DNA from 4 places in the Mesorhizobium sp. M7A.F.Ca.US.011.01.1.1 genome. Region 1 is predicted to be linked to each of the others. Evidence: riboswitches for the same ligand, from Rfam matches in the RefSeq annotation. Region 1 holds a riboswitch; each other region holds the start of a gene.
What was found. A riboswitch is a leader RNA that binds a small molecule or an ion and turns the genes downstream of it on or off. The one in region 1 is predicted to bind cobalamin.
Positions count from the first base shown of each region.

Region 2: it holds a riboswitch for cobalamin, as region 1 does, so the genes downstream of both, EOA13_RS01375 (ABC transporter ATP-binding protein) here and EOA13_RS03275 (aromatic ring-hydroxylating dioxygenase subunit alpha) in region 1, are expected to answer to the same signal.
Region 3: it holds a riboswitch for cobalamin, as region 1 does, so the genes downstream of both, EOA13_RS13600 (DUF1636 family protein) here and EOA13_RS03275 (aromatic ring-hydroxylating dioxygenase subunit alpha) in region 1, are expected to answer to the same signal.
Region 4: it holds a riboswitch for cobalamin, as region 1 does, so the genes downstream of both, EOA13_RS35585 (CbtB domain-containing protein) here and EOA13_RS03275 (aromatic ring-hydroxylating dioxygenase subunit alpha) in region 1, are expected to answer to the same signal.

Region 1 covers NZ_RZRT01000002.1:136,985-144,055, forward strand. The annotation lists gene EOA13_RS03245 (glycosyltransferase family A protein) at 1-165, opposite strand, end outside; gene EOA13_RS03250 (glycosyltransferase family A protein) at 165-917, opposite strand; gene EOA13_RS03255 (glycosyltransferase family A protein) at 973-1,725, opposite strand; gene EOA13_RS03260 (serine kinase) at 1,722-2,771, opposite strand; gene EOA13_RS03265 (PqqD family protein) at 2,821-3,252, opposite strand; gene EOA13_RS03270 (hybrid-cluster NAD(P)-dependent oxidoreductase) at 3,382-4,482, opposite strand; gene EOA13_RS03275 (aromatic ring-hydroxylating dioxygenase subunit alpha) at 4,508-5,755, opposite strand; cobalamin riboswitch at 5,870-6,072, opposite strand; gene EOA13_RS03280 (DUF680 domain-containing protein) at 6,583-6,780, shown strand; gene EOA13_RS03285 (DUF680 domain-containing protein) at 6,852-7,052, shown strand.
Region 2 covers NZ_RZRT01000001.1:278,109-285,179, reverse strand. The annotation lists gene EOA13_RS01390 (D-arabinono-1,4-lactone oxidase) at 1-1,033, shown strand, start outside; gene EOA13_RS01385 (alanine racemase) at 1,033-2,178, shown strand; partial or broken gene EOA13_RS01380 (AraC family transcriptional regulator) at 2,183-3,009, opposite strand; cobalamin riboswitch at 3,305-3,512, shown strand; gene EOA13_RS01375 (ABC transporter ATP-binding protein) at 3,677-4,465, shown strand; gene EOA13_RS01370 (ABC transporter substrate-binding protein) at 4,515-5,462, shown strand; gene EOA13_RS01365 (iron ABC transporter permease) at 5,598-6,584, shown strand; gene EOA13_RS01360 (phosphatidate cytidylyltransferase) at 6,606-7,071, opposite strand, start outside.
Region 3 covers NZ_RZRT01000010.1:116,282-123,352, reverse strand. The annotation lists gene nuoF (NADH-quinone oxidoreductase subunit NuoF) at 1-72, opposite strand, end outside; gene EOA13_RS13630 (NADH-quinone oxidoreductase subunit E) at 83-1,363, opposite strand; gene EOA13_RS13625 (NADH-quinone oxidoreductase subunit D) at 1,364-2,554, opposite strand; gene EOA13_RS13620 (NADH-quinone oxidoreductase subunit C) at 2,555-3,157, opposite strand; gene EOA13_RS13615 (NADH-quinone oxidoreductase subunit B) at 3,162-3,743, opposite strand; gene EOA13_RS13610 (NADH-quinone oxidoreductase subunit A) at 3,734-4,099, opposite strand; gene EOA13_RS13605 (winged helix-turn-helix domain-containing protein) at 4,431-5,630, shown strand; cobalamin riboswitch at 5,660-5,864, shown strand; gene EOA13_RS13600 (DUF1636 family protein) at 5,903-6,331, shown strand; gene cobW (cobalamin biosynthesis protein CobW) at 6,334-7,071, shown strand, end outside.
Region 4 covers NZ_RZRT01000102.1:1,204-8,274, forward strand. The annotation lists gene cobU (bifunctional adenosylcobinamide kinase/adenosylcobinamide-phosphate guanylyltransferase) at 1-307, opposite strand, end outside; gene EOA13_RS35580 (CbtA family protein) at 300-1,094, opposite strand; gene EOA13_RS35585 (CbtB domain-containing protein) at 1,110-1,289, opposite strand; cobalamin riboswitch at 1,325-1,521, opposite strand; gene EOA13_RS35590 (MFS transporter) at 1,587-2,786, opposite strand; gene EOA13_RS35595 (DUF1624 domain-containing protein) at 3,010-4,008, shown strand; gene EOA13_RS35600 (isoprenylcysteine carboxylmethyltransferase family protein) at 4,005-4,481, shown strand; gene EOA13_RS35605 (MerR family DNA-binding transcriptional regulator) at 4,671-5,057, opposite strand; gene mgtE (magnesium transporter) at 5,215-6,633, opposite strand; tRNA gene EOA13_RS35615 (tRNA-Leu) at 6,825-6,909, opposite strand.

The sequences.
Region 1 (7,071 bases):
CGGCAGGTTCATCGCGCCGATCACGGCAACCGTATCGTCGGTCGAACCGTCATCGACCACGACGATGGTCTCCGCCTTTGCCGTCTGGGCCAGAACGGAGTTCAGGGCCGCGCCTATGGTGGCGGCCGCGTTGAAAGCCGGAATGACGACGCCGTAGCCTGCCATCAAAGGAACCGCCACTGCGCGAGATCCTTGAAGTCGAAAATCCCCTCCACCCGGCGCAAGCTGGGATCGGCCTTGCGACGCTTCATCGACTTGTGAATGGCGCGCATGAACTCGCGAAAGGGCACATCGGCTTCCTTGGTCATGTTGCCGGGATGACGCCTGTAATAGAGAGCCACCGTATCGGGCATAACGTATTTTGCCTGGCTCTCAAAGATACGCAACAGATAGTCGGTGTCCTCGGCCTGTTTGAAATCCTCGTCGAAACCACCGGTGCGCTCGATGAGGTCTCGCGCAAAGATTCCGGCGGACAGGTGGATCCCTCGCACGGTGATGGAGTGGCTGTCGGCGGCCGGTTCCAGCGTCTCGCCATCTATCTTGTCGACCAGCGTCATGCGCGAATAGGTCAGGTCGAGGCCAGGATCCTCTTCGAAGCAGGCGAGGTCCGCCTTGAAACGCCCTATCGGGGAGATGTCGTCCGAATCGAGAAACGACACCAGACGAGTCTGCGGCAGCAACTGCCTCAGCCCGGCATTGCGCGCCTTGGTGACCCCGCCATTGACCTGCTGGAAAAGACGAATGCACGGGGCCTCGTCGATCAACGACCGCACGACGGCCGCAGAGCCATCGGTCGACCCATCGTCGATGACGATGATGTCAAGATCAATGTCTTCGCGCTGCCTGAGCAGCGAGCGCAGCGCCAGGCCAACGAATTGTTCGCGATTGTAGACCGGCATGATGACGCTCAGCTTCATGGGCGTCTCCGGCAGCGTTCCGGGCTTGGCTGATCCGACCCGATTGTGTCGAGCATCATAGCATCCGCCAATCAGCGGGACTCTTCAATTCGAAGATGCCCTGGACCTCACGCCGTGACGGATCGGCCTTGCGCCGCCGCATCGACTTGTGGATTGCACGCAAATGGTTGCGGACCCTGCCGCTATACTCCTTGGTGACATTTCCGGCGTGGCGTCGGTAGTAGATCGCGACCGCGTCCAACAATTCGTAGTTCGGTCCCGCCTCGAAAACGCGCAGCAGATAGTCGGTATCTTCAGCCTGCTCGAAATCCTCATCGAACTCGCCCGTCCGGTCGACAAGCCCTCTGCTGAACACGGCGGCGCTCAGCGAAATTCCCCGAAGCGTCATCGTGCGGCTGTCGACTGCCGGTTTCAGCCGCTCATCGTCAATCCGCTCGACCAGCGTCATCAGCGAATAGGTCAGCTCGAGTCCGGGGTCTGCTCTGAAGCGCGCAAGGTCCTTCTTGAAGCGCCCGGCCGGCGAGATATCGTCCGAATCCAGGAATGACACGAACTCCGCATCCGGCGGCAGTTGCCGCAGCCCCGCGTTGCGCGCCCTGGCTACGCCCATGTTGGATTGCTGGAACAGTCGGATGCAGGGGTTTTCGCGCATCATCGAGCGCACGGCCTCAGTAGAGCCGTCGGTCGAGCCGTCGTCGATGACGATGATATCGAGATCGGCGGCGTCCCGCTGCCGCACCAGCGAGCGCAATGCCGAAACGACATAGCGCTCACGGTTGTAGACGGGCATTATCACGCTCAGTTTCACGAAGCGCCCCGCGCGAGAAAGTCGGCAATCGTGCCGGCTATCTCCTGGGGCTGCGTCCCCAGCGACAGACGATAGCACGGCAGCAGGCGGGTCAGGTCGCTGAAGAAGCGAAAGCCGCTCTCCCGCTCGCCCGGCATCTGCGCTATGCCGGACGGCGCCAAGGCAATCATGGCATCCCTGCGCGACACCGGCACGATTGAACTTGCCTCGCCTCCGCCGATATGTGGCACCACCAGCGCAACGATGTCCAGAGTTTCGGGCACGGGCCGAGGCGCGATGTCATCAATGTGAAAAGCATGCTTGCCTTGCCAGTTGAGCGGACCATGCGCCGGCAGCCGATGCTTCAGCCCAAGCCGCGCGAACCCTTGGGGATCCTGCTTGAGCGTTGAAAACAGTGGGCGGGCAGTCACGCCGTTGGCAAGGTCGACCAGCACATAGTCGTCGCCGACGCTGTCCAGCCCGTGGAGAAGGCCGGCTGCGACGGTTCCGGATTTCCCGGCGCCGCCCGCGCCGGCCAGCAGCACGCCCTTGCCATTGGTGCCGAGCGTCCCCGCATGGGCCAGCCGCATGCCACGTGCCGCATATTCCCAATGGAGGAAGGGGCGCAGCGGCGCTCCCGGCTCCCACGGTGGAAAGGCATCGGCCGAGGCCATCAATTGCACGCCAACGCGACGTTGCGGATCATAGAACTGCCAGAAATCCAGGTCGTGGAAATGGTTGCCGCGCAATCCAGCTCCCGCCAGTTGGGTGGCGAAGCCATGCTGCGTGAAGGGTCCCTGGCCCCAACTGGCCGGTGCCGCGATGCCGTCAATGCCGGGATGCGCGACGAAGACGCGGCAGATGTCGGCAGGCGTTCGGTTGCCCGGAGCAGTGACAAAGCCATGAGCGACGGCATCCGCCAACGCGCCGGCGCTGACATGCGCGGTCAGATCCAGATGCGGCAAGCTCGCCTTGCGGGTCAGTGGATAATGCGCGGCGCTGCTCTCTGCTTGCGCCAGGACATGACGTGCGTAGTCAACCAAGTTTTCGAGAGTGACGTTCGGCATGGGTCTGCCTGTTCCGGAGCTGTCCGGCAACGAGAACCTGATGGGCGCTTCAGTTGGCTTGCTTCACCGCGGGCCAGCCGAGGGGCTCCTCGACCTCGTGGATGGGGTCGACGACAATGAGATCGGCGAGATCGTCATGGATGTCGACCTTGAGGGGCTCTCTGGCAGCGGCGAGCTGAGCCAGCAATTCGCTTGGAACCGGTCTTGCCATGCCATCGGTTACGGCCGCCAGCAAACCGAATTCGAGCAATTGTGAAACAAAGCCGTCAATCGCGGCGGCATCGAGGGCGCCAATTCCGGTCGCGGCGCCGACCAGTTCGGAGGCAGGCACGCCGGACGACAGTGCATCCCAAAGTCTGCTGCCTGAATCAGAGAAGCCGAAATATTTGCCCGTGGTCAGGTCAAGAACGACGGCTTCGCCGTCGAAGGATTCAAAGACGATATCCTTGCTGGCAATGGCATAGATGCCGGATTGTCGCATGTTTGCTCCCCCGCCGAGCAGGCCGCGGAGATGATCTTCGGGCCTTACGGTCAACCCCACCGTTGCAGGCGTCTAACCATTTGCAGGGTTTTTGGCAAGATAGCGCAGGCTCGGGGCGAGCGCAGCCGGTCACGCTTCGATTTCAAGCGCAGAAAGCGGCTTCGAGCAACAGGCGAGGATAAAGCCGTCCTCGATTTCGTGATCGAGGATGCCGCCATTGTGGCTCATCTCGACATCGCCCGCGACCTTCCTCACCTTGCAGGTGCCGCACAGGCCGAACTCGCAGGCGGCGGGAATCCGCACCCCAGAGGCGCGTGCCGTCTGCAGCACGGTCTGGCCGGCGACGCATTCGGCATCGACATCGGAAAGCGAGAACCGGATTGGTGTCACGGCCTCGACGGCAGCAGCGGCGCCGTCTTCCGCCGGCGGCGAGAACGGCGCCGGGATCTCCTCCACGGCAGGCGCCGCGAAGCTTTCCTGATGGTATTTAGCCATGTCGAAGCCGGCGGCGTCCAGCATGCCGCGCACGGCGCGCATGAAGGGATCGGGGCCGCAGCAGAAGATCTCGCGCTCGCGGAAATCGGGCGCCAGCAATGGCAGCCGGATCGCGTCGATGCGGCCCATATGGCCGAACCAGCCCTCGCGGCTCGACCGCTCCTCGATCATGAAGCCGAGCGACAGGCCGGGCATGCGGCTGCCGAGCAGCTCGAGTTCCTTGCGGAAAATGATCTCTTCCGGGCGGCGCGCACAGTTGACGAAGCCGACATCTGTCCATGGCGCGCAGTCGTTCAGCCAACGCAGCATCGACATCATCGGGGTCACGCCGGAGCCGGCCGAAATGAACAGATATTTGGCCGCCGGGTGGCTGTGCAGCGAAAAGTCGCCGGTCGGCCCATAGGCCTTGACGTGCGAACCGGGCGTCAGATGGTCGAACATCCAGCGCGTACCGGTGCTGCCCGCCTGCGCCTTGACCGTCACCGCGATCGAGAACGGCCGCGACGGCGAGGACGACAGCGTGTAGGTGCGCATCAGGGGCCCGTCCGATGTCGGCAGTTCCAGCGTCACGAACTGGCCCGGCTTGTAGCGGAACCAGGTCTGGTTGTCGGAGCGGAAGGTGAAGGTCTTCACGTCAGGCGCTTCGTCACTGACGCCGATCACTTCCAGCACCTGCAGCCTGTCGTTCCAGGGCGTCATCTGGTCGAGATGTCGATAGAGGCCAAGGTCCGTCATCGCATTCATCCTCTTGTCCCCTGGGCTAGGCGACGCTGCGCAGGGCCGGCCGGTCGCCTTCTGCAAGGCGCGGTCCGATGAACGACGCGTACCACTCGACGAACTGGATCACGCCGCCCTCATGCAGCTCCGAATAGGGGCCTGGTTCGTAGGCCGGCGACAAGATGCCGAAGGCGTTTTCCTCGACGATGCGACGGTCCTGGTCGTTGGTCTCGGTCCAGACATGGGTGAGCTCAGCGAGATCGTAGTCGACGCCTTCGACCGCATCCTTGTGGACGAGCCATTTTGTCGTCACCGCGGTTTCCGTGGCACTGATCGGCAGCACGCGGAAGGTGACGGCATGGTCGCCGAGGATATGGTTCCAGGTTGTCGGATAATGATAAAGCAGCAAGGAGCCGATGCGGTCGGTTGAAACGCTGTCGGACAGGTTCTTCTGGACCGCCCGTTTTCCCGTCATGGTGTAGCTGACGGCATCGCGCAGCAGCGGCGCGCGGGTGGCGCGGTACTGCCCTGCCGGATCGATGCGGAATATGCTCGGCAGGCCTGATGCCTCGCATTTGGCCCAGTGCGCGACCATTTCAGGGTCGCTGTCGGCACCGTTGACGCCGGTCACAGTCGGAGCCTCGGGGAAGGTCTTGCACAGCTCCGGGTGATTGGCGGCGCAGTGGTAGCACTCGCGGTTGTTTTCCCAGACCAGCTTCCAGTTGCCCTTCTCGACGATCGTGCTCTCGAAGGCGATCTTTGCTTCACGCAACCGGTGCGGCAAAAGATAGGGTTCGATCATCGCCCGCATCGGCGCGAAATCCGCCGGCTCCTTGGCCAGGCAGATGAAGATGTAGCCGCCGACGCTCTCGCAGGCGACCGGCTTCAGGCCGAAATCACTCTTGTCGAAACCGTCGGCCATCTGGCGGGCAAACAGCAGGCGGCCGTCCAGCTCATAGGTCCACTGATGATACGGGCAGACGAGCTTTGCCGCCGTACCCTTCTCCGCGTTGCACACGCGGCTGCCGCGATGGCGGCAGGAATTGTGGAAGGCGTTGATCTTGCCGTGCTGGTCGCGGACAAGGACGACCGGGTAGTCGCCGATCTGCACGTTGATGTAGCTGCCCGGCTTCGGCAGTTCGCAATCATGACCGATGAACAGCCAGTCGCGATACCAGATCAGCTCCATGTCGAGCTTGAAGTAGTCCGGATCGGTGTAGAAGGGCTGCTCCAGCGAAAAGCCTTGCCGGCGCCCCTTCAGGAGCCTCAGCATGTCGTTGCGGGTATCCATGTCCTGTCCTCGTTTCTAAGGACTGAACTGGTGGTGACGGAGGAAGGATTGAAACGCAGGCCGGCTAGGTGCCAGACATGCGCTATCCACCTCTTGACCGCCCACCGCGATCAGTCGAGTCTAACAATCTCGGGCTGGTTTCCGGGCTCTGGAGTTGTCCTTGCGGACCATCGCGACACCTTCCCAGGCAGTTGCCCAGTGGTCTCCCGTTGCGACTTGAACTCCACCACCGTTGCGGGGGCAGCGCCGGATTCTGACCGGCTTCCCAATTCTCCGCCTCGTCGTCACGAAGCGGCACCTGAGATGGTGTGATCTAACCACGATCGGGGGCGCGCCGTCGGCATGAAAACGACATCGTATCCATGCGGCGCGACACGGCATGCGAACGTTCCCGCAGACCGTCGCAGGCCGAAATCCCACCTCTCGGGCGGCCATTTGCCGGCTGCGATCTTCCCGAATCCGACCCTTGGCGGAGGTCAAATAAGGCTAACGGTTTCGAAAAGTGACTATTAGCTTGCTCTAAAATCGAACCGAACGGTTCGTTTCTGTTGACGGTGCGTGCAGGACGGTGTGAACGCTGGGCCTTTGAAACAGTCAGTGATCCGTTAGGTGGTTAAACCTAACACGCTGATATAAAGAAGAAAAATCTATCTCTAGACTCCCTTGGCACAATTTCAAGGTGTGGATTCATGGTCCACACGGAACAACTTCGTGATTGGAAAAGACGGGGCTGCCCTCCCACATCGGGGCTGTCCGAACGACGCGATTTCATTTCCAAAGACACGCCGCTAGACGGACGGAAAAAAGACGATACTGGAGTACCAAAAATGAAAAAGATCATTCTCACTGCCGCAGCCCTTCTGGCCATTTCCGGCAGCGCCTTCGCTGGTAGCGACCACTACGGTTCGAACGCCGCGACAGCCACTGCTGTCGACAGCTCGTACACCGCTTCGACCAAGAAGTCGGAACCGGCTGCTCAGGCGCCTGCCCAGGGTGCTGACCGCAACCTCTTCGGCAACAACTAACAGCCGATTCCCAGTCGACGGCGGGCTCGCCCGCCGCCCTGGCGAAATTCAGACATTCAGGAGTATTTAAGATGAACAAGATCCTCATTGCTGCCGCCGCCGTTCTGGCCATCTCCGGCAGCGCTTTCGCCGGCAGCGACAACTACGGTTCGAACGGCTCCAACCAGCCTGCCGCCGCAGTGGACCAGTCGTACACGGCTTCCACCAAGGCCTCGGAACCGGCTGCCCAGACGCCCGCTCAGGGCAGCGACCGTAACCTCTTCGGTCGCTAACAGCCAATTTCGCAAGCGA
Region 2 (7,071 bases), on a different contig from region 1:
AACCCGGCTCGGCGCACTGATGGGCATCCTGCAAGGTATTGGCCAGGGCCTGCCCAACATGGGCGATATCGACCGCCAGGCGATCGGCGGCGCGCTGGGCACAGCCACGCACGGCTCGGGACCGACGCTCGGCGCCTATCACACGCAACTGGAGACGGTGCAGATCGTCGACGGGCTTGGCAAGCTCCGCGACTTCAAACGGGCAGGGGATCAGGACATGATCCATGCCATCGGTGTCGCGCTCGGCGCTTTCGGCGTGCTCACCGAAGTGACGCTCAACAACATCGCGACCTACCGGTTGCGCCGCCGCAAATGGGTGCTGCCGATCACCGAAATGCTGCGCGATTTCGAGGCAATGATGGCCGCGCATCGCTCGGCCGAATTCTACTACATTCCGTTTTCCGGCTATGCGCAGTTCATCGCCAGCGATTTCAGCCACGCCGCACCCACCACACGGCCGCCGGAAGAGGACGAGGCGGGGTTGAGGACACTGCGCAGGCTGCGCACCTCACTTGCCTGGCTGCCATCGCTGCGTGGCCGTCTGATCCTGGGCGCCATCGCCAAATTGCCGGCCGAGGACTACGTGCAGGACTGGCTCAACGTCTATGCCAGCGACCGGCAGACCAGGTTCAACGAGATGGAATATCATTTGCCGTTCGAGGAGGGGCCGAAGGCGCTGGCCGAGATCATCGAGCTGACCGAGAAGCGTTTTCCCGAGGTCTATTTCCCGATGGAGGTGCGCTCGGTCGCGCCGGACCAGTTCTGGCTTTCGCCATTCTACAACAGGCTGACCTGCTCCATCGCCATCCACCATGATGCCGCGAACGATCCGTTGCCGTTCATGCGGGCGGCAGAGCCGATCTTCCGCAGATATGGCGGCCGGCCGCATTGGGGCAAGATGCACAGCCTGAAGGCGGCGGAGCTGAAAAAGCTCTACCCGCGCTGGGACGATGCCATGGCGGTGCGCCGCGACATCGATCCGCAAAACCGCTTCGTCTCGCCATACATGGCCGGCCTGTTCGGCATCGAATGATGAGCACCTATTTTTCCACCCTCTCGGATGCGCTGAAGGAAGCCGGCATCTTCCAACCCTGCCTGCTGCTCGATCGCGACCGGCTGGACGGCAACATTGCCCTGGTGAAAGACAGGCTCGATCCCGGCCTGGCCGTGCGGCTGGTCGACAAATCGCTCGCCTGCCTGCCGCTGCTTGCGTATATCGGCAAGGCGCTTGGCAGTGAGCGCTTCATGACCTTCCCCCCGCCGATCAGCGAGGCGGTGCTGAAGGCGTTTCCGGATGCCGATCTGCTCTACGGCAAGCCGATGCCGATCGGTGCGGCGAGGGCTGCGCTGGTGAAGGGTAATGTTGACTGGTCACGTGTCTGCTGGCTGATCGACAGCGTGGAGAGACTGGCGGAATATGGCGCGCTCGCTGACGAGCTCGACATCGAACTGCGTATTGCTTTCGAGATCGATGTCGGGCTGCATCGCGGTGGCTTTGCTGATCCCGAAGCCTTGTCGAAGGCCTTGAGCGCGTTGCCACCCCACAAACGGCTGCATTGCGAAGGCGTCATGGCCTACGAGGCGCATGCGCCGCTCATTCCCGGCCTTTTCGGCGGACCGGCAAAGGCATTGGCCAAGGCGTCGGCGCAGGCCGCGGCGTTCGTCGCCTGTCTCGGCGCCGACCAGCGCCGTATCCTGAACATCGGCGGCAGCAAGACCGCGCTGCTTCATCATGGCGGCATGGCCAACGAGGTTTCGATGGGCTCGGCCTTTGTGCTGCCCAGTGATTTCGATACGCCAGGCCTCGACGGCTTCCAGCCGGCGGCCTTCATCGCCACGCCGATGCTGAAAATGGTCGAGCCGATGCTGCCCGGTCCACCGGCGGTCACCCGACTGCTGCAGGCGCTCGGCCGGTTTCCGCGCAAGGGCTGCTATCTCTATGGCGGCAAGTGGATGGCCAAGCCGGTCTTTCCCGAAGGCATGAAGGCGAACGGGCTGCTCGGCCTGTCCTCCAATCAGCAGTTCATGGGCTTGCCCGCCGACGCGACCGCAAGGCCCGGCGACTACGCCTTCCTGCGCCCGACGCAGAGCGAAGCCGTGCTGCAGCAGTTCGGGTCGATCGCGGTGTTTTCCGGCGGCGGGATAGTCGATCGCTGGCCGGCGCTGCCGATGGCCTGACCGACTACGCCTTCACCGGTATCCAGATCTCCAGCCCGCCATTGCCGCTGCGTGGGTCGAACTCAGGGCCGTAGCGTTCGAATTCCGGCGCATCCGATATCTCGTGGCCGGAAGCCGGCAGCCATTTGTTCCAGATCGTGTTGACCGTCCGGCGAATGGTCGAGATGTGTTCGCGGTGGGCAAAGATCGCATATTTCTGCGCCGGCACCCGCACCCGGCTGAATTCCTTGGGCAGGTCGGAAAAATCAGACACTTCGACGCCGGCGATGTAGTCGAAATTGCCGCCATCGTCGCCGTTGACGCAGACGCCATAGGCGACGTCGCCGGCCGGAATGTTGCCGATATAGGGGCCGAAGCGCTGCCACTGCATCGGGATGGCGGCGCTGGTTTCGCAGCTGTAGCGCTCGCCGAGGCCGGCGATCAGGAACGGCCGGCTGGTCTCGAACGCGGCGGTTCGAGATTGGTGAGGAAGGACTGGTCCATCAGGATCGGCTCCACGAGGTCGAGCTTGTCGAGTGTGCCTTGCGCGCGCACCAGTTCCGGCGTGGTGCCGAACTGATCGCGGAAGGCCCGGGTGAACGCCTCATGCGAGTTGTAGCCGGCGTCGAGCGCGACGCTGAGGATGTCGGGCGCCCCGCTGGCCAGCTTGCGCGCCGCCTCGGTCAGCCGGCGTGAGCGCATGTAGCCCATCACCGAGCGGCCTGTGGCAGCGCCGAAAGCCCGCGTCACATGAAAACGCGACACGCCGCTGCTTTGCGCGACATCGTCGAGTGCAACAGCCTCCGGCAGATGACTTTCGACGAACCACAGCGCTTTCTCGGTCGGGTTCATTTTGCTCCTCGCATCGGCCAGATCATCCTGCCGTTCCTGGCGCGGCCAGTTTGATCGAAATTGCGCATCCCGCGCAATCGAACCGATCCCGTCACAGTCGCACACCGATATGGCACAGCGGTCGAGCGCCCCCTTGCCGCCGACGAGCCAAATTCGGCGGGCTTCGCTTGACAGCGCCAGGCGGCATCCTCTAAATGCGTAATGTTATTACATATCGAGAGCGTGAAATGCATGTTTCCCCTAGCCGGCCCACCACTCCGTCCGAGAAATCCATTGCGAAGCGATTGGGGGAAATCTACGCTGAAGCGGTGATGGTCCCCGAGTCGAAAGGCGAGGGGTGAAAAGGGAACACGGTGAGATCCCCAGGGGTCGAGGCCGTGGCTGCCCCCGCAACTGTAAGCGGCGAGCAAAATCCGTGAATGCCACTGGCCGGCAAGGCTGGGAAGGCAGGATGGCGCAACGACCCGCGAGCCAGGAGACCTGCCATCACTGAGTTGACCGGACGGGGTGTGCCGGGAGGAAACGCGAATCCCGGTCTTGTCGGCCGCTTCGCCAGCTTCCTTCCGTCGCCAGTTTTGGAAAGTGACGGAAAGTTGGACGGCTCTATCGATCATCGCATCATCGTGTGCACGCTTTGCCATCCCGGCAAGCCGGCGGACAGCAGCCGATGCCCGTAGCGCTTCTCGAAGCCCGTGACCTCAGCGCCATGGCGAATGGGCGGGATCTGGTCCAGGCGGTCAGCCTGTCGGTGGCCGCTGGCGATCGCCTCGCCATCATTGGTCCCAACGGCGCCGGCAAGACGACGCTGTTGCGCATGCTGTCGGGCATGCTGCGACCGAGCTCAGGCGAGGTGAAGCTTGGCGGGCGCCGGCTGGACAGGATCTCGGCCGCCGAGCGGGCACTGCATATCGCCGTGGTCGGCCAGACCGACCAGCCCGATCCGCGGCTGGCAGTGATCGACTATGTCGAGCTGGGCCGGGTCCCGCACGCTCGGCTACGGCGCAGGAGCGAGGAGCGTGACATTGTCGTCGATGCGCTGCGCCGGACCGGCCTGCTGCCGCTGCTTGGCCGCACCATCGGCTCGCTGTCGGGCGGCGAGCGCCAGCGCGCCCAACTGGCCCGCGCCATCGCCCAGCAGCCAAAGATCCTGTTCCTCGACGAGCCGACCAACCATCTCGACCCGCGCGCCCGCGGCGAACTGCTCGACCTCGTGGCAGGCTTCGAGATGACGGTGATCGCGGTGCTGCACGATCTGGCGCTGGTGGCACCGTTCGCCACCAGGGTGGCGGTGATGAACCATGCCCGTCTGCAAGCGCTCGCCGCACCGCGCGAAGCGCTGACCCAAAAGCTGATCCGCGAGATTTTCGGCATCGATGTGCTGCGTCTGCGCCATCCGACCGAAGACCGCGAACTGACGGTGTTCGATGTGCCGAACCGTGCCGCGCCGCCGTCGTGATTGAAGCCATTTCGTAGTCGACCCAATCCCATCCACAAGGAGCAAACCCGTGAAACGCCTAGCCTTTTCGCTTGTCTTCTCGCTGCTGGCTTCGACAGCCCTGGCCTTCCCGGTCACGGTCGACAGCTGCGGCAAGCCGCTGACCTTCGATGCGCCGCCGAAGCGCGCCGTCATCCAGGATCTCAACATGGCCGAGATGGCTTTCGCGCTGAAACTGCAGCCGTCGATCGTCGGCCTGACCGGCATCACCGGATGGTACAAGGTCGGTCCTGAGTTCAAGGCCGAGCAGGGCTCGATCCCGGAACTGGCGCCGAAATATCCGACGCTCGAAAACCTCGTCGCGGTCGAGCCCGATTTTTTCTTCGCCGGCTGGTATTATGGCATGAAGCCGGGTGGTGAAGTGACGCCCGACACGCTTGCTCCGCACGGCATCAAGACGCTGGTGCTGACGGAAAGCTGCGTCCATCTCGACAAGAGCCGCCCCGCCGCCTCGATGGACCTGCTCTATGGCGACGTCGAGAACCTGGGCAAGATCTTCGGCAAGGAGACAGAGGCTGAAAAGCTTGTCTCCGGCTGGAAGACGCGGCTCGCCGACATCACCGCCAAGGTCGGCAGCGCCAAGGGAACGCGGGTGTTCCTCTATGATTCCGGCGAGGACAAGCCGTTCACCGCAGGCAAGTTCGCCATCCCCAGCGCCATGATATCAGCCGCCGGCGGCGACAACATCATGGCCGACATGGACACCAGCTGGGGCAACACGGACTGGGAAACGGTGGCGTCGCGCAATCCGCAATTTCTCATCCTGCTCGATTACCAGGACGGCGGCGGCTACAGGAAACTGCTCGATTTCCTGAAGGCGCATCCAGCCATGAAGGAGACGGACGCGGTCAAGAACGAGCGCTTCGTCGCCCTGCGCTATGCCGAACTGACGCCGGGACCGGCCAACATCGAAGCCATCGACAAGCTCGCCAAGGCCATGCATCCGGAAGCGTTTTGATGCCTGTCGCCCAAAAGTGCGCAGCGGTTTTGGGGCAACGACATGCATGAACAAAAGATCCTGGAAGTGCGTCGCACGCGTCCTGACAGACACGACGCATTTCCAGGTTTGCGTCATCCGGCATTTGCACTGGCCATGATGGTGGGAGCGGCGGCGATCGCCGCTCTCGCTTTGCTGTCGATCGCCTACGGCTCGACGCTGATCCCGCTGACCGACGTTGTTGCAGCACTTGGCCGTGCAGTCGGCTTCAGCGGGCACGACGTGGCCGGGCCGGTCGGCAAGATCGTCGTCGACCTGCGGCTGCCGCGAACGATCCTGGCCATCTGCGTCGGCGCCGGTCTCGGCGTCGTCGGTGCGCTGCTGCAGACGGTGACCCGCAACGACCTTGCCGACCCGTTCCTGTTCGGCCTGTCGTCGGGCGCCGCCGCGGGTGCGGTTTCCGTTATCACCGTCTTCGGCGACAGTTTCGGCATCTGGACATTGCCGGTCGCGGCCTTCACCGGCGGCATATTGGCTGCCGGCGTCGTGCTGCTGCTGGTGGCGCGGGTGAGGGGGCAAGGCCCGGAGCGGCTGATCCTTGCCGGCCTTGCCGTCTCCTTCATGTTCACCGCCTTGACCAACTATCTTGTCTTTGCCGGCGATCAGCGCGCCGCCCACTCTGTGCTGTTCTGGACCATGGGCGGCCTTGGCCTGGCGCGCTGGGATAATATCTGGCTGGGCGCGCTGGGAGCAGGCACCATTCTGGCTTACGCGCTGTGGAACCACCGCCGGCTCGATGCCTTCCTGGCCGGCGAAAACGCCGCCGAAAGCCTGGGCGTGCCGGTGGCGCGGATGCGAAGGATGACCTTTCTCGTCGCCGCCTTCTCGACGGCGATCCTGGTCTCGGTCGCCGGCGTCATCGGCTTCGTCGGGCTGATGATCCCGCATCTGTCGCGGCCGCTGGCGGGCCCCTTGCACCTGCGCCTGGTTGCCAGCTGCGCCGTCTTCGGCGCCGTGCTGTTGCTGGCCAGCGATCTTCTGGCCCGAACGCTGCTGCCGCCGCAGGAACTGCCGATCGGCATCATCACCAGCTCCGTCGGCGCGTTCTTCGTCGTCACCATGCTGATCCGCAACCGGCTTTGAGTGCGGTCGGAAACGGTTTACTCAGACTGTCCAGAAATAGCGCACGATGTGGAAGAACACCGGGGCAGCGAAGACCAGGCTGTCGGTGCGGTCCATCATGCCGCCATGGCCTTCGATCAGATGACCCCAATCCTTGACGCCCTGGTCGCGCTTGATGGCCGAGGCGACCAGCCCGCCGAGGAATCCCATCGAGCAGGCGACGAAGGCCACGGCTGCCGCCTGCAGCGGCGAGAAGGGTGTCACGAACGATAGCAGCGCGCCGAGCAGGCTCGCCGACACCAGTCCGCCGATCAACCCTTCCCAGGTTTTCGACGGCGAGACGTTCGGCGAAAAACGGTGTTTTCCAAACAGCTTGCCGAAGATGTACTGCAGCACGTCGCTGCCTTGCACGACGATGATCAGGAAGGCGATCAGCAGCAGGGTGCGGCCTTCGAAGCCCGGCACCTCGAGTGTCAGCAGGGCAGGGACATGGCTGACGCAATAGACC
Region 3 (7,071 bases), on a different contig from region 1:
CATCGCGCCGGCCAAGGACTTGTCGAACAGGCCGTAGATATTGGTGAAGATGCGGTCTTTGTCCTGAAGCATTTTTCGTCCCTCAGACCGGCTTCTTGCCGAAGACGCGGATGTATTCGGCCACGCCACCCTTGGCGAGCGCCTTGGCCTGCTTGACCCAGTCGTCGCGATCGATGCGACCCTGGAAAGAGAGATAGCCATCCACCCACTCGCGTTCGGCCTTCTTCCACGACGCGACCTGCGCGAAGGTAAAAATGCCCAGCGTATGCAGGATGCCCTCGATCTTGGGGCCGACGCCGGAGATCAGCTTCAGGTCATCGACCTGTGCCGGTTTATCGATGCCGGCCGGACGGTTCTTGTCCTCGAGCGACGGTTTGGCCGGCTTGGCTGCCGGTACCTTGACCTCCGGCGCCTTGAAGGCGGATGCCGGCTCGGCCTTGGTTATTGGACCGTTGCGCTGCTTGGAAACCTGCTCGACTTTGGAGTCTGCCTTGTTGGCATTGGCGGCCGAATGCAGTGGGGCGGCAACGCTCGCCGCCTTTTCGACCGCCGGCGCGACCTTGGTTTTCGAAGGCGTCTTCAATGCCGGGCTGGTTTCAGGGGCGTCGGTCTTCGGCTTGCTGGTGTTGGATGGTGCGACAGGGGCCGCGGCCGGTGCCGGCACGGGCGCTGCGATGATCGCGTCGGGCGCCGCCCTGGCGGCCTTGGCTGCCTCCCTGGCTTCCCTTTCGCGGGTCGACTTGAGGATCGCCTTTTCGCTCTTCAGCGTGGTGAGGCCGGAGGCCGGCTCCGAGCCGGTACGGCCGTTCTGCGGCCCCGGTTCCACCGAAGCACCCTTGCCGGCGTCATAGAGATCGATGATTTCAGCCAGGCGTTCCGGCGTTAGATCCTCGAACGTGTCCTTGAAGACCATCACCATCGGCGCGTTGACGCAGGCGCCAAGGCATTCGACCTCTTCCCACGACAATGTACCCTTGTCGTTGGTATGGAACTGGTCGTGATGGATTTTGGAGCGGCACACATCCATCAGCGCTTCCGAACCGCGCAGCATGCAGGGCGTGGTGCCGCAGACCTGGATGTGCGCACGCGTGCCAACCGGATTCAATTGGTACTGCGTGTAGAAGGTCGCGACCTCGAGCCCGCGGATGCGCGGCATGCCGAGCATGTCGGAGATCGTCTCGATCGCCGCCTTCGTCACCCAGCCTTCCTGCTCCTGTGCGATCATCAGCAGCGGGATGATGGCCGACTGCTCACGGCCCTTCGGATATTTCTTGATCCATTGCTTCGCCGCGGCCGCATTCGCCCGGTTGAAGGCAAAGGAGGCTGGCTGGACGCTGGCTTCTGCGAGACGGCGGACTGACATTTAGCGATCGACCTCACCAAACACGATGTCGAGGGAACCGAGAACGGCGGTGACGTCGGCCAGCATGTGGCCGCGGCAGAGGAAATCCATCGCCTGCAGATGCGCGAAACCCGGCGCGCGCAGCTTGCAGCGGTAGGGCTTGTTGGAGCCGTCGGAAACCAGATAGACGCCGAATTCGCCCTTCGGCGCCTCGACCGCAGCGTAAACCTCGCCGGCTGGCACGCGATAACCCTCGGTGTAGAGCTTGAAGTGATGGATCAGCGCTTCCATCGAGCGCTTCATCGCCTGGCGCTTGGGCGGCACCACCTTGCCGTCGAGGTTCGACACCGGGCCGGCGCTTTCCTTGCCGAGCAGGAGATCGACGCACTGGCGCATGATCTTCGCCGACTGGCGCATTTCTTCCATGCGTACGAGGTAGCGGTCGAAGCAGTCGCCGTTCTTGCCGATCGGAATGTCGAAATCCATTTCCGAATAGCATTCATAGGGCTGCGACTTGCGCAGGTCCCAGGCAGCGCCCGAACCGCGCACCATCACGCCCGAAAAACCCCAGGCCCAGGCATCCTCCAGCGAGACGATGCCGATATCGACATTGCGCTGCTTGAAGATGCGGTTGCCGGTCAGCAGCTGATCGAGGTCGTCGATCGACTTCAGGAACGGGTCGATCCACTTGCCGATGTCCTCGACCAGCTTCTGCGGCAGGTCCTGATGGACGCCACCGGGACGGAAATAGGCGGCATGCATGCGCGAACCGGAGGCGCGCTCATAGAACACCATCAGCTTTTCGCGCTCGACGAAGCCCCACAGCGGCGGCGTCAGCGCGCCGACGTCCATCGCCTGCGTCGTCACATTGAGGATGTGCGACATGATGCGGCCGATTTCGCAATAGAGCACGCGGATCAGCTGCCCGCGCTTCGGCACTTCGATGCCGAGCAGGCGCTCGGCGGCCAATGCGAAGGCGTGCTCCTGGTTCATCGGCGCGCAATAGTCGAGCCGGTCGAGATAAGGGATCGCCTGCAAATAGGTTTTGGCTTCGATCAGCTTTTCGGTACCGCGATGCAAGAGCCCGATATGCGGATCGACGCGATCGACGACTTCGCCGTCCAGTTCCAGCACAAGGCGCAAAACGCCGTGCGCCGCAGGGTGTTGCGGGCCGAAATTGATGTTGAAGTTGCGGACCGAGGTTTCAGCCATTTACTGCTTTGCCTTCTCGTCACCCGGCAGCACGTAATCGGTGCCTTCCCAAGGGGACAAAAAATCGAAATTGCGGAATTCCTGCTTGAGCTCGACCGGCTCGTAGATGACGCGCTTGGCCTCGTCGTCGTAACGCACCTCGACGAATCCGGTCAGCGGGAAATCCTTGCGCAGCGGATGGCCTTCGAAACCGTAGTCGGTCAGCAGGCGACGCAGATCGGGATGGCCCGAAAACAGCACGCCGTAGAGATCGTAGGTCTCGCGCTCGAACCAGTCGGCGCCGGGGAACACGCCGGTGATCGACGGCACCATGGTTTCCTCGTCGGCCTGCACCTTGACGCGGATGCGCACATTCTGCTTCGGCGACAACAGATGATAGACGACGTCGAAGCGCTTGGCCCGCGACGGATAGTCGGCGCCGCAGACGTCGATGATCGAGATGAACTGGCAGCGCGCATCGTCGCGCAGGAAGGTCATCACCTCGACCAGATCGCGCGGCTCGACGTGAACGGTAAGCTCGCCATAGGCAAGCACCCCGTCACTGAAGCGGCCAGGCAGCTTCTCGCCGAGATAGGTCGACAGTTCGCTCAGGGATGCGGTCATGGATTTACCGTTCGATCGTGCCGGTGCGGCGGATTTTCTTCTGCAGCAGAAGAATGCCGTACAGCAACGCTTCGGCGCTCGGCGGACAGCCGGGCACATAGATGTCGACCGGCACGATGCGGTCGCAGCCGCGCACCACCGAATAGGAATAATGGTAGTAGCCGCCGCCATTGGCGCAGGAGCCCATCGAGATGACGTAGCGCGGTTCCGGCATCTGGTCGTAGACCTTGCGCAGCGCCGGCGCCATCTTGTTGGTCAGCGTGCCGGCGACGATCATGATGTCGGACTGGCGCGGGGACGCGCGCGGCGCGACGCCGAACCGCTCCGAATCATAGCGCGGCATCGAGGTGTGGATCATCTCGACCGCGCAGCAAGCGAGGCCGAACGTCATGAACATCAGCGACCCGCTGCGCGCCCAGGTGATGAGCGCCTCGGTCGAAGTGACCAAAAAGCCCTTGTCGGCCAACTCATTGTTGATCTCGAGGAAGAAGGGATCGTCCTCCCCCACCGGCCTGCCGGTGTTGGGGTCGATAATACCCTTGGGCTTCGGCGCGACGAGGGTGCCTGAACTGTCGTTCAATCCCATTCCAGCGCTCCTTTTTTCCATTCATAGGCAAAGCCGATGGTCAGCACCGCCAAAAACACCATCATCGACCAGAAACCGAGCATGCCGATCTTCGAAAACGACACCGCCCACGGAAACAGGAAGGCCACTTCCAGGTCGAAGATGATGAACAGGATCGACACCAGGTAGAAACGGATGTCGAACTTCATGCGCGCGTCGTCGAACGAGTTGAAACCGCACTCATAGGCGGAAAGCTTTTCGGGATCGGGATTGCGATAGGCCACCAGAAAGGGCGCGGCCAGCAGCGCCAGGCCGACAACCAGCGCCACGCCTATGAACAGGACGATGGGCAGGTATGAGCTCAAGAGTGCGTTCATGCTCGGTTTTCCGTTGGCGCCAATCCACTTTGATTACAGCACCGGACCCTAATGCGGAAGCGTGACAGTTTAACCGCTGAACCGTTTTAAGGGCCTATGCTGCAACGCGGCGAGGGTTAGCGCAGCACTTCCAGCGAAGCAAGTCAAACCTTGTTCAAAACACCGACCTGAACGGCATATCGCGGCAAACTGGTCCGATCCGCTCCTGTTTGATTTCCTTCGCCTTTTACTCCACTTTTCTCTCCTGACATGGATGCCGCCAAAACCCTGCTAGCATGGGTTGGAATCAGCCTTTCGACCCTCGGTCAAAACACTTCAAAGTGATGCCTGCATGAAGGAAAAGATCTCGCTCCCCACGGCCCGTCGCATCGCGCTTGCCGCCCAGGGGTTCCTCGATCCCCGCCCGACCGGTACGCCCGACCGCCGGCATTTTGCCCGCACCCTCTCCCGCACCGGCCTGCTGCAGATCGATTCCGTCAGCGCGGTGGTGCGCGCTCATTATATGCCGCTCTATTCGCGCCTTGGCCCCTACCCGTTCTCGCTGCTCGACAACGCGGCCGTGACGCGCAAGCGCACTGTTTTCGAATACTGGGCGCACGAGGCCTCCTTCCTGCCGGTCGAGACATACCCGCTGATGCGCTGGCGCATGCAGCGCGCCGAGCGCGGCGAGGAAATGTATCTGGGGCTCGCCAAATGGGGCCGCGAGCACGCCGGCTACATCGAAGAGATCTACCGCCAGGTCGCCGAGCGCGGCCCGATCGCCGCTTCCGCGCTGGAGGGCCAGAAAGGCTCGGGCGGCTGGTGGGGCTGGAGCCATGCCAAGCACGCCTTCGAATGGCTGTTCTGGGCCGGCCGCATCACCACGGCGCACCGTCGCGGGTTCGAGCGTTTCTATGATCTGCCCGAGCGCGTACTGCCGCAGGCGGTCCTCGACCTTCCAGTGCCGACGCCTGAGGACGCGCACCGCGAATTGCTGCGCATTTCCGCCCGCGCCCACGGCGTGGCGACTTCAGGCGATTTGCGCGATTATTTCCGGCTGTCGCCGGCCGACATGAAAGGCCGGTTGGAGGAACTGATTGAAACGGGCGAGTTGCTGCCGGTGCGAGTCGAAGGCTGGGACAAGCCCGCCTATCTTCACACAGACGCCCGCCTGCCGCGCAAAGTCGAGGCCCGCACCCTGCTGGCACCCTTCGATCCGGTCGTCTTCGAGCGTTCGCGCACCGAGCGGCTGTTCGACTTCCACTACCGCATCGAGATCTACACGCCGGCCGACAAGCGGCAATACGGCTATTATGTCCTGCCGTTCCTGCTCGGCGACAGGATCGTGGCACGCGTCGACCTCAAGGCCGACCGTCCGGCCAGCATACTGCGGGTCCATGCGGCCTATGCCGAGCCGGGTGCGCCGCCTGAAACCGCTGCAGAGCTGTTCGAGGAATTGAAGCAGATGCAAGGTTGGCTCGGGCTCGAACGCATCGAAGTGACACCTGCCGGGGATTTGGGGCCGGCGCTGGCCGACATCGCCATGTCGTAAGCTCGCGTTGACACCGCCGCCCGCAAAAGCCTAAATCCGGTTCAGATGGTCCCTTGCCCGCAACGGCAAGGGCTAAGAGGGAATGCGGTGCGGGGCAAAATCCCAAATCCGCGGCTGTCCCCGCAACTGTAAGCGAAGAGCCAAGGCCGAAAGCCACTGGGGAGTTCCCGGGAAGGCGGCTACCAAGGCGATGACCCGCGAGCCAGGAGACCTGCCGTCTGCGACTTTAGAATCCGATCGCCCGGCGGGTTTCCGGGCAAGGAGCCCGATCTTTGGACCACGACAGCAGTTTTTCGGCTGGTACAGCGGATATTTCGTCCGGCCATGATGATGCCTTGGCCGGCGTCACCATCATCGTCTGCGCCTCCTGCCGCGATGAGACCGGCGCCGACGCTCATCCCCGCGCCGGCGAATTGCTGGCCGACGACACGCGCCGCGCCGCATCTGGCGATGACATCCGCATCCGCAGCCTCGAATGCCTCGGCAATTGCAAGCGCCGCCTGAGCGCCGCCATCCTGCGCGACGGTTGCTGGAGTTATGTCTTCGGCGACCTGACCGCGACCAGCGGCGCCGATCTCGTCACCGGCGCCAGGCTCTTCGCCACCTCGAAGGACGGCCTGATTCCATGGCGCGGCCGTCCCGATAGCCTGAAGCGCGGCCTTGTTGCCCGCATCCCTCCCCTCGACCTGCTGAAGGACTGACCATGACTGCATCCGTCTCCCGCGTTCCCTGCACCGTCGTCACCGGCTTCCTCGGCGCCGGCAAGACGACGCTGGTCCGCCATCTCCTGGAAAATGCCGGCGGCAACCGCATTGCCATCATAGTCAACGAGTTTGGCGACATCGGCATCGATGGCGAGATTTTGAAGGGCTGCGGCATCGACACCTGCCCGGAGGAAAACATCGTCGAACTGGCCAATGGCTGCATCTGCTGCACCGTCGCCGACGATTTCGTGCCGGCGCTTGACAAGATCCTCGCGCTGACGCCGAGGGTCGACCATATCCTGATCGAAACCTCGGGCCTGGCGCTGCCCAAGCCGCTGGTCCAGGCCTTCCAGTGGCCGAGCGTGAAGAGCCGCGCCACAGTCGATGGCGTCATCGCCGTGATCGACGGCCCGGCGCTGGCCGAAGGCCGCGTCGCCAACGACATGGACGCCTTGCAGGCGCAGCGCGCCGGGGACGAGACGCTCGACCATGACGATCCGGTGGAAGAAGTGTTCGAGGATCAGATCGCCTGCGCCGACCTGATCATCCTGTCGAAGAGCGACCTGATGGACGCCGCCGGCACCGCCCGCGCCAACGCCATCATCAACGAACATTCCGCCCGCGCGGTGAAGATCGTGCCGACGTCGCATGGCAAGGTCGATCCCTCGGTGCTGCTCGGGCTCGGTCTCGCCGTCGAGGACGACATCGAAAACCGCAAGTCCCACCATGACGGCGCA
Region 4 (7,071 bases), on a different contig from region 1:
CGAAATCGTGTTCGGCCAGCATGTGGTTGGTCAGCCACAGCGTCAGGCAATCGACAAGCACCGGCCGATCGTCCGGCAAGGCGGCAAGCGTACCGGCGAGATCGAGCGGTGCGTCGATGGTCGTCCAGCCTTCGCCGCGCCGCGATCGGTGCAACGCGATGCGTTCATGCATCTCGTCATCATAGGCTTGCGCCGTGGCGACATAGGTCCAGGGCGGCGGCAAGGCGGTCGCTAAAATTTCGGCGTGCGCGCTCTTGCCGGAGCGCGCGCCGCCGATGAGGAAGGTCAGTGTCTTGCGATCAGGCAAAGCTGTCGCGCAGGCTGGTCGCGGTGCCGGTGAAGCGGCCGCGCACCACGCCGACAACCGCTCCGAGCACCAGCCAGAACACGAGGTTGGTCAGCGTCACGGCCACCACGAACTGGTGATGCAGGCCTTCCGGGATCGACGTCTCGAAACTGTCGGGCTGGGGTGCACCGACAACATGCGGTGCGACGATCAAAAGGACGGCAAGGATCGCCAGCGGCAGCGACTTGCGGAACGCGATCAGGCCGAGACCGGCAGCGGTTGCCGCCACCGTTGCCCACCACCAGATCTGCCGCTGGGTGAGATCGGCGGCCGGCATGGCTGGCAGTTCCGGCGGCAGGCCGAGGCCCGGTGCCAGCGTGAACACGGCAAAGCCGGCAAGGCCCCAGAACACGCCCTGGCGCCAGCCACCGATGCCGCCGGCGAATTCGGAGACCGCGACCAGGATCAAGGCGAAGCCGATGCCGGTGACGATATTGGCAAGCACGCTGAAGGCGAAACGCTCGAAACCGTCTGCCGGCGCCCAACCTTCGTCTGCCGGAGCGGCTTCCGCCGCAGCCGGGGCAGCAGAGCTCATCGCATCTCCCGCCGGAGCAGTTGTGCTCATGGCATTGCTATCCGTTGCGGCCGGAGCGCCATGGTCATGGTGATGCCCCCCGCCCGCCTGTTCGTAGACTTCCGCCTTCAGGATCAGCGGCACAGTGGCGTAGGCCTGCATGCAGGCGAGAACGACGCCGGCCACGAGCCCTGCGATCGCCGCGATGAACACGACGTTGCGAAACAGGTTCATGATGTCAGCCCCTCGTCAGTGGCAGGGAAACGCCATCGAATGGCGATAGTCGTGAGCCGCGTTGTGGACCGCATCGATATGCGAGAAGCCGACAAAGCCCATCACGAAAATGCCGAGCAGCCCGGCGAGCGCGAGCTGCATGAAGCGCGACTGCGAGGAGACGGAGGCGCCGAGGGAGACGGAAGCGGTAGTCATGTCTTGTCCTTTCGCCCTCCACCCGAGGGCATCGAAGTCAGTTTCCTGTCGCCGGCAGGTCTCCTGGCTCGCGGATCAGCATCCTTCCCCACCTTCCCGAAGAAAAATCTTCAGTGGCATATGGAGAGGACTACCGCACACAGTTGCGGGGGCAGCCACGGCATTGGGCGAAATTCGCCCTCACCGCATTCCCTCTTGGCTCCAAAATGGAACCGGCGACACCGGTGACTATAGGCAGAATCCTCGCCTCCGGCAAACCAAATTCCGCCGGCGACCGTTGCGAATGCGCCATGAAGGTCAAAGCGATTTCGGCAGATAGCGCCACGTCACAAAGCCGCAGACCGCCGCCAGCAGGCCGAGCGTGACGAACACCGAGCCCAGGCCGAAGAAGGCCAGCGCCACCGAATAGACCAGCGGCGGCGTCAACTCGGAAAAGTCGAGATAGGTGCGGTAGACCGCTGCCATCTGAGATCTTTCATAGGAACGCACCGAGCGCATGAAGGCGGTCGAGCCGAGGGCGTCGAGCGCAATGGTGAAGAAGGCACCGCAGAGCAGGAAGGCGCCGGTAAGCAACGGCACGGTTTCGCCGACGAAGCCCGCCGCCAGCAGCGCGGCTGACATGGCGAAATAGGCAAATGTCATGGTCCCGCGGCCACCAAAGCGCTTTCCTGCCTTCCCCCAGAAAATCGCCATGAACAACAGCGCGTTGCCGGCCGAAACAAGCAGGCCGCCGGCCAGCTTGCCCTCACCCGTGATGACCATGAACAGCGGCCCATAGACGAAGAACGTCGTCCAGAAGCAGGAGCGGCCGAAGGCAATCAGCCAAGCCAGCCTGAGCCTGGGCTGCGCGACGAAGCGGCCGATATTGGCGAGCGGATTGACGGGGCGTGTCTTGCCCGGACGGATGGACTGGTTGTCGCCGAGGCGGTAGGTCCAGAACAGCGCCAGCAGGGCAAACGCGAACACCGCGACCGCACCATGCGCGGCATAGATGCCGAAGCGCGTGTAGAGGAAGATGCCGAGCGTCGGCCCACCGGTCCAGGCCAGCATCGACCACGCCATGCGCAGCGATTCGGCCTGCATGAAGTCGGTCTTGCGGATGTGGTCCATGATGTAGAGGTTGAGCGTGATCGACAGCGCGCTGGCGCCCATCACCCGGCACAGCATGCCGGCCAGTTGCCCGGCAAGCGTGTCGGTGACGAAGAACAGCGAGCCGACGGCCAGCAGGCAGGCGCCTGATGTGTAGACCCAGCGCCGGGCAAAACGGCGGATCAGCATCGGCATGAACAATGTCACCGACAGGCCGAGCATCGCCACGACTGTGTAGAGCATCGACACGATCTGCTCGTTGTGCAGGATCTCGTAGGCCTGGATCGGGATGACGCTCGACACCGTGGCGCGGGCGAAGGATTCAACCGCATAGAGCGACGCGAAGGTGCGCGCGTCCGCGGCCTTGAGAGCCGGCAGCCAGATCGGATGGCGCACATGGGTGGACATTGCTTTCCCCGAAGCAGATTCACCGGGTCAAATCTGACGTGGCGACCCCAGTGCCAATAAGAGGAAACCGACGTGCATCCGGCAAAAGCGAAGCCGGCCAAAGGCTTCCCGGCACTGGCCCAATGCCGCGGCCGATCCGGCGTTATCGGCAGGATTGCCGGTCTTCTTTTGTGCGGGGCAACCGTGATAGTCCTCCAGAGGGGCTGAATCAGAATGCGAGACCATGAGCATCCAAACGCCGACCGCACCCGTTCAGGATCGACCAAAGCGCATCGTCGCCATCGACATCGTGCGCGGCATCGCGCTGATCGCCATGGCAAGCTACCATTTCACCTGGGACCTGGAGTTCTTCGGCTACACCGATCCCGGCCTGACCGCCTTCGGCTGGTGGAAGATCTACGCGCGCGGCATCGCTTCGACCTTCCTGTTCCTGGTCGGCGTCAGCCTGTATCTCGCCCATGGCCGACAAATCCGCTGGAACGGCTTCTGGAAGCGGTTCGCCATGGTCGCCGGAGCCGCGATCGCGATATCGGTCGTCACCCGTATCGCCACGCCGGATGGATTCATCTTCTTCGGCATTTTGCACGAGATCGCGCTGGCCAGCCTGCTCGGCCTCGCCTTTCTGCGGCTGCCGGCACTGCTGACGCTTGTCGTCGCCGCGCTCGTCATTGCGGCGCCTGTCTATCTGCGCCTCGAGGCGTTCGATCACCCATGGCTGTGGTGGGTAGGCCTGTCGGCTAACAATCCACGCTCCAACGACTACGTTCCGTTGTTTCCATGGTTCGGCGCCGTGCTTGCGGGCATCGCGGTGACGAAACTCGCCGCCGGTTCAGGCGTGCTTACCCGGCTTGCCGAATTGGCGCCCGGTCGCTGGGCCAACCCGCTGGTCTTTATCGGCCGGCACAGCCTGGCGTTCTACCTGATCCACCAGCCATTGCTGATCGGCTGCGTCTGGCTGTTCTCGCAGATCATGCCGGCGCAGGTCGAAACCCCGCAGGTGAATTTCCTCAAAACCTGCCAGCTGTCCTGCGAGCAGTCGCGCGACACCGAGTTCTGTACGAGCTACTGTGTCTGCATGCTCGATACGCTCGAGGGCGAGGCGACGCTTGATCGGCTCTACAACAACGACCAGACTGCGGAATGGAAGACGCATCTGTCCGATCTCGCCGGCATGTGTACCGCCAAGACGGACGGCAAGTTGATGGAGGAAGGGGTCAAATGACCGAGAACCAGCCGAAGCCGGGGCTCATACCGTGGCCGCCGCTGATCTACACCGCCGCCATCGCCATCAGCATCGCGCTGGGCCTGCTCTATCCCCTGCCCTGGATCGGTGACCTCCTGGGCGACATTCTTTTCGCCGCCGGCTGGGTGGTGCTGCTTGCCGTTGCAGCGCTCTGGGTCACCGCGATCCGCACCATGGTCCGCGCCAAGACCACGCTGAACCCGAACGCTGTGCCCGATCACCTGGTCACCACGGGTCCCTTCGGCATCACCCGCAATCCGATGTATCTGGCCAACACCCTGCTGTTGATCGGCGTCGCCTTTGTCTCGGGCATCGTGTGGTTCCTGCCGCTCGCGTTCATCGCCGCCTATGCCACGCAGAAGATGGCGATCGAAGGCGAGGAAAAGGTGCTGGCGGCGAAATTCGGCAAGAAATACCGCGACTACGCCAAACGCGTGCGCCGCTGGATTTGAGCTGGCGCTCCGGTTTCCATCGCGGAGAGGTTTTGACAAGTGCACACTTCGGCGATTAGCCTAAGTCTTGCGAACTTCGTCATCCTAGGGCGAAGCAGGAGCGCAGCTCCGTCGCGGAGACCCTAGGATGACGAAGAAATGGACGTTTCCGCTAATTCCGACGCTAACGCCCGATAGAATCCAGTCCGCTCAGGTATTCACGCCAAGCTCGACCAGCCGCTCCACACAAGACTCCTCGGCCTGGTCGAGTTCAGCCAGCGTCTCCTCGAGGTCGCGGCGCTTCTGCCGGAGATCCTCGCGCTTTTCCTCGATGCGCTTGATCATCAGGTTGAGCTGGCCGACTTCGCCGGGCGGCTCCTTGTACATCTGGATGATTTCGCGGATTTCGTTGATCGAGAAACCAAGCCTCTTGCCGCGCATGATCTGACGGATGAGGTGCCGGTCGGAGGGGCGAAACAGGCGCGTGCGGCCACGCCGCACCGGCTGCACCAGCCCTTCGTCCTCGTAAAAGCGCAGCGTCCGCGTCGACACGTCGAACTCGCGGGTCAACTCGGTGATCGAATAATATTCTCGCATTGCCACTCCCGCACGCCGAAACCAAGGGGCGATCGCCATGCCGGCGTCACCCTTATGTCCCGAACCAAAACCCATGCCATGCCGGAATCGACATGGCGCCCCGCACAAGCCTCGCACGGCATTTACGTAAAAGTCAATTAAGCCAAAAGGCGTGCCTTCAGGGCACACCGAACCACCACGTGGCAATGCCGAGAAATGCAAAGAAACCGACGACGTCGGTAACCGTGGTGACGAAGACCGCCGAAGCGACCGCCGGATCGATCTTGAAACGATCGAGCAGCAGCGGGATCAGGATGCCGGCCAGGGCGGCCACGAACATGTTGATGATCATCGCCGCCGCGATGATGCCGCCCAGATTGGGGTCACGGAACCAGGCTGCGGCAACGATGCCGATCAGGATGGCGAAGACGATGCCGTTGATGAAGCCGACACCCATCTCGCGGCGAATGATGCGGCCGGCATTGTAGATGTCGAGATCCCTGGTCGCCAACGCCCGCACGGTGACGGTCATGGTTTGCGAGCCGGCATTGCCGCCCATGCCGGCGACGATCGGCATCAGCACCGCCAGTGCGACGATGTGTTCGATCGTGCGGTCGAACAGGCTGATCACCGACGCCGCCAGGAACGCGGTCAGAAGGTTGATCAGCAACCACGGAACGCGTGAGCGCGAGGTCGAAAAGATGCTGTCGGAAAGCTCTTCGTCGCCGACGCCGCCCATGCGCATCAGATCTTCCTCTGCCTCCTGCTGGATGACGTCGACGACATCGTCGATGGTCAGAACGCCAACCAGCCGTTCGTTCTCGTCGACGACCGCGGCCGACAAAAGATCGTACTGCTCGAATTCCCGCGCCGCCTCTTCCTGGTCCATGGTGGCCGGAATGGCGTGCCGCGTCTCGTGCATCACTTCCTCGACCTTGACCGAACGCTTGGTCCTCAGGATCTGGTCGAGGTCGATGGCGCCGAGCAGCTTGAAGCTCGGATCGATGACGAAGATCTGGCTGAAGCGCTCGGGAAGGTTGTTGTCCTCGCGCATGTAGTCGATGGTCTGGCCGATCGTCCAGAACGGCGGAACCGCGACGAACTCGGTCTGCATGCGGCGGCCGGCCGTCTCTTCGGGATAATCAAGCGATCGGCGCAGCCTGATCCGCTCGGTGAACGGCAGTTGCGACAGGATCTCGTCCTGGTCTTCCTGGTCGAGATCCTCGAGAATGTAGACGGCGTCGTCGGAATCGAGCTCCTGCACCGCCTGCGCGATCTGCGCATTGGGCAGATTGTCGACGATCTCCATACGGATCGCCTCGTCGACCTCCGTCAGCGAGGAGAAGTCGAAATCGGCGCCTAGAAGTTCGACCAGCGCGCGGCGCTGCTCGGGATGCAGCGCCTCGAGCAGGTCGCCGAGTTCCGACTGGTGCAGGTCGTCGACTTCATGCTTGAGGGTCAGCGTGTCGCGGTCTGCGATCGCCGCGCCAATCCGCGCTAGGAAGGACGAAAGCACGGCGCCGTCCTCGCCATAGATATCGGCGTGGTTGTCCTCGGCGGCCCTGGCGCCGGTCGTCCGTTCGTGCTCGCCTTCCACCAGCGCCTCCCGCCACAAGAATCCCGGAAAAGGTGCAAATCAGGTCTAGAGCATCGGACCCAAAAGGGGAAACCGGTTTTGGGAGAATCCGACGCTCAGAAAGAAAGTGGCGTAAAGTGCGGGAATATCAAACGAAATGCGCCCGGCCCGCAGCGGGCGAGACCGGTACAAATCGGATTCTGGGAAGAGAATGGTGCGGTCGAGAAGACTCGAACTTCCACGGGTTGCCCCACAGCGACCTCAACGCTGCGCGTCTACCAATTCCGCCACGACCGCACGTGGTAGAGCCGGAACCGACCGGCTCGCGGCGTGTAGCAAATCGTTTCCGGCGAAACAAGTGCACGGCACGTAATAATCGCCAGCCATTTTGCATAACGGTCAAGAAGCTTGAAACGCCCCTCGAACTGGACGTTTTGCCCGATTGCCGCCATATGAAGG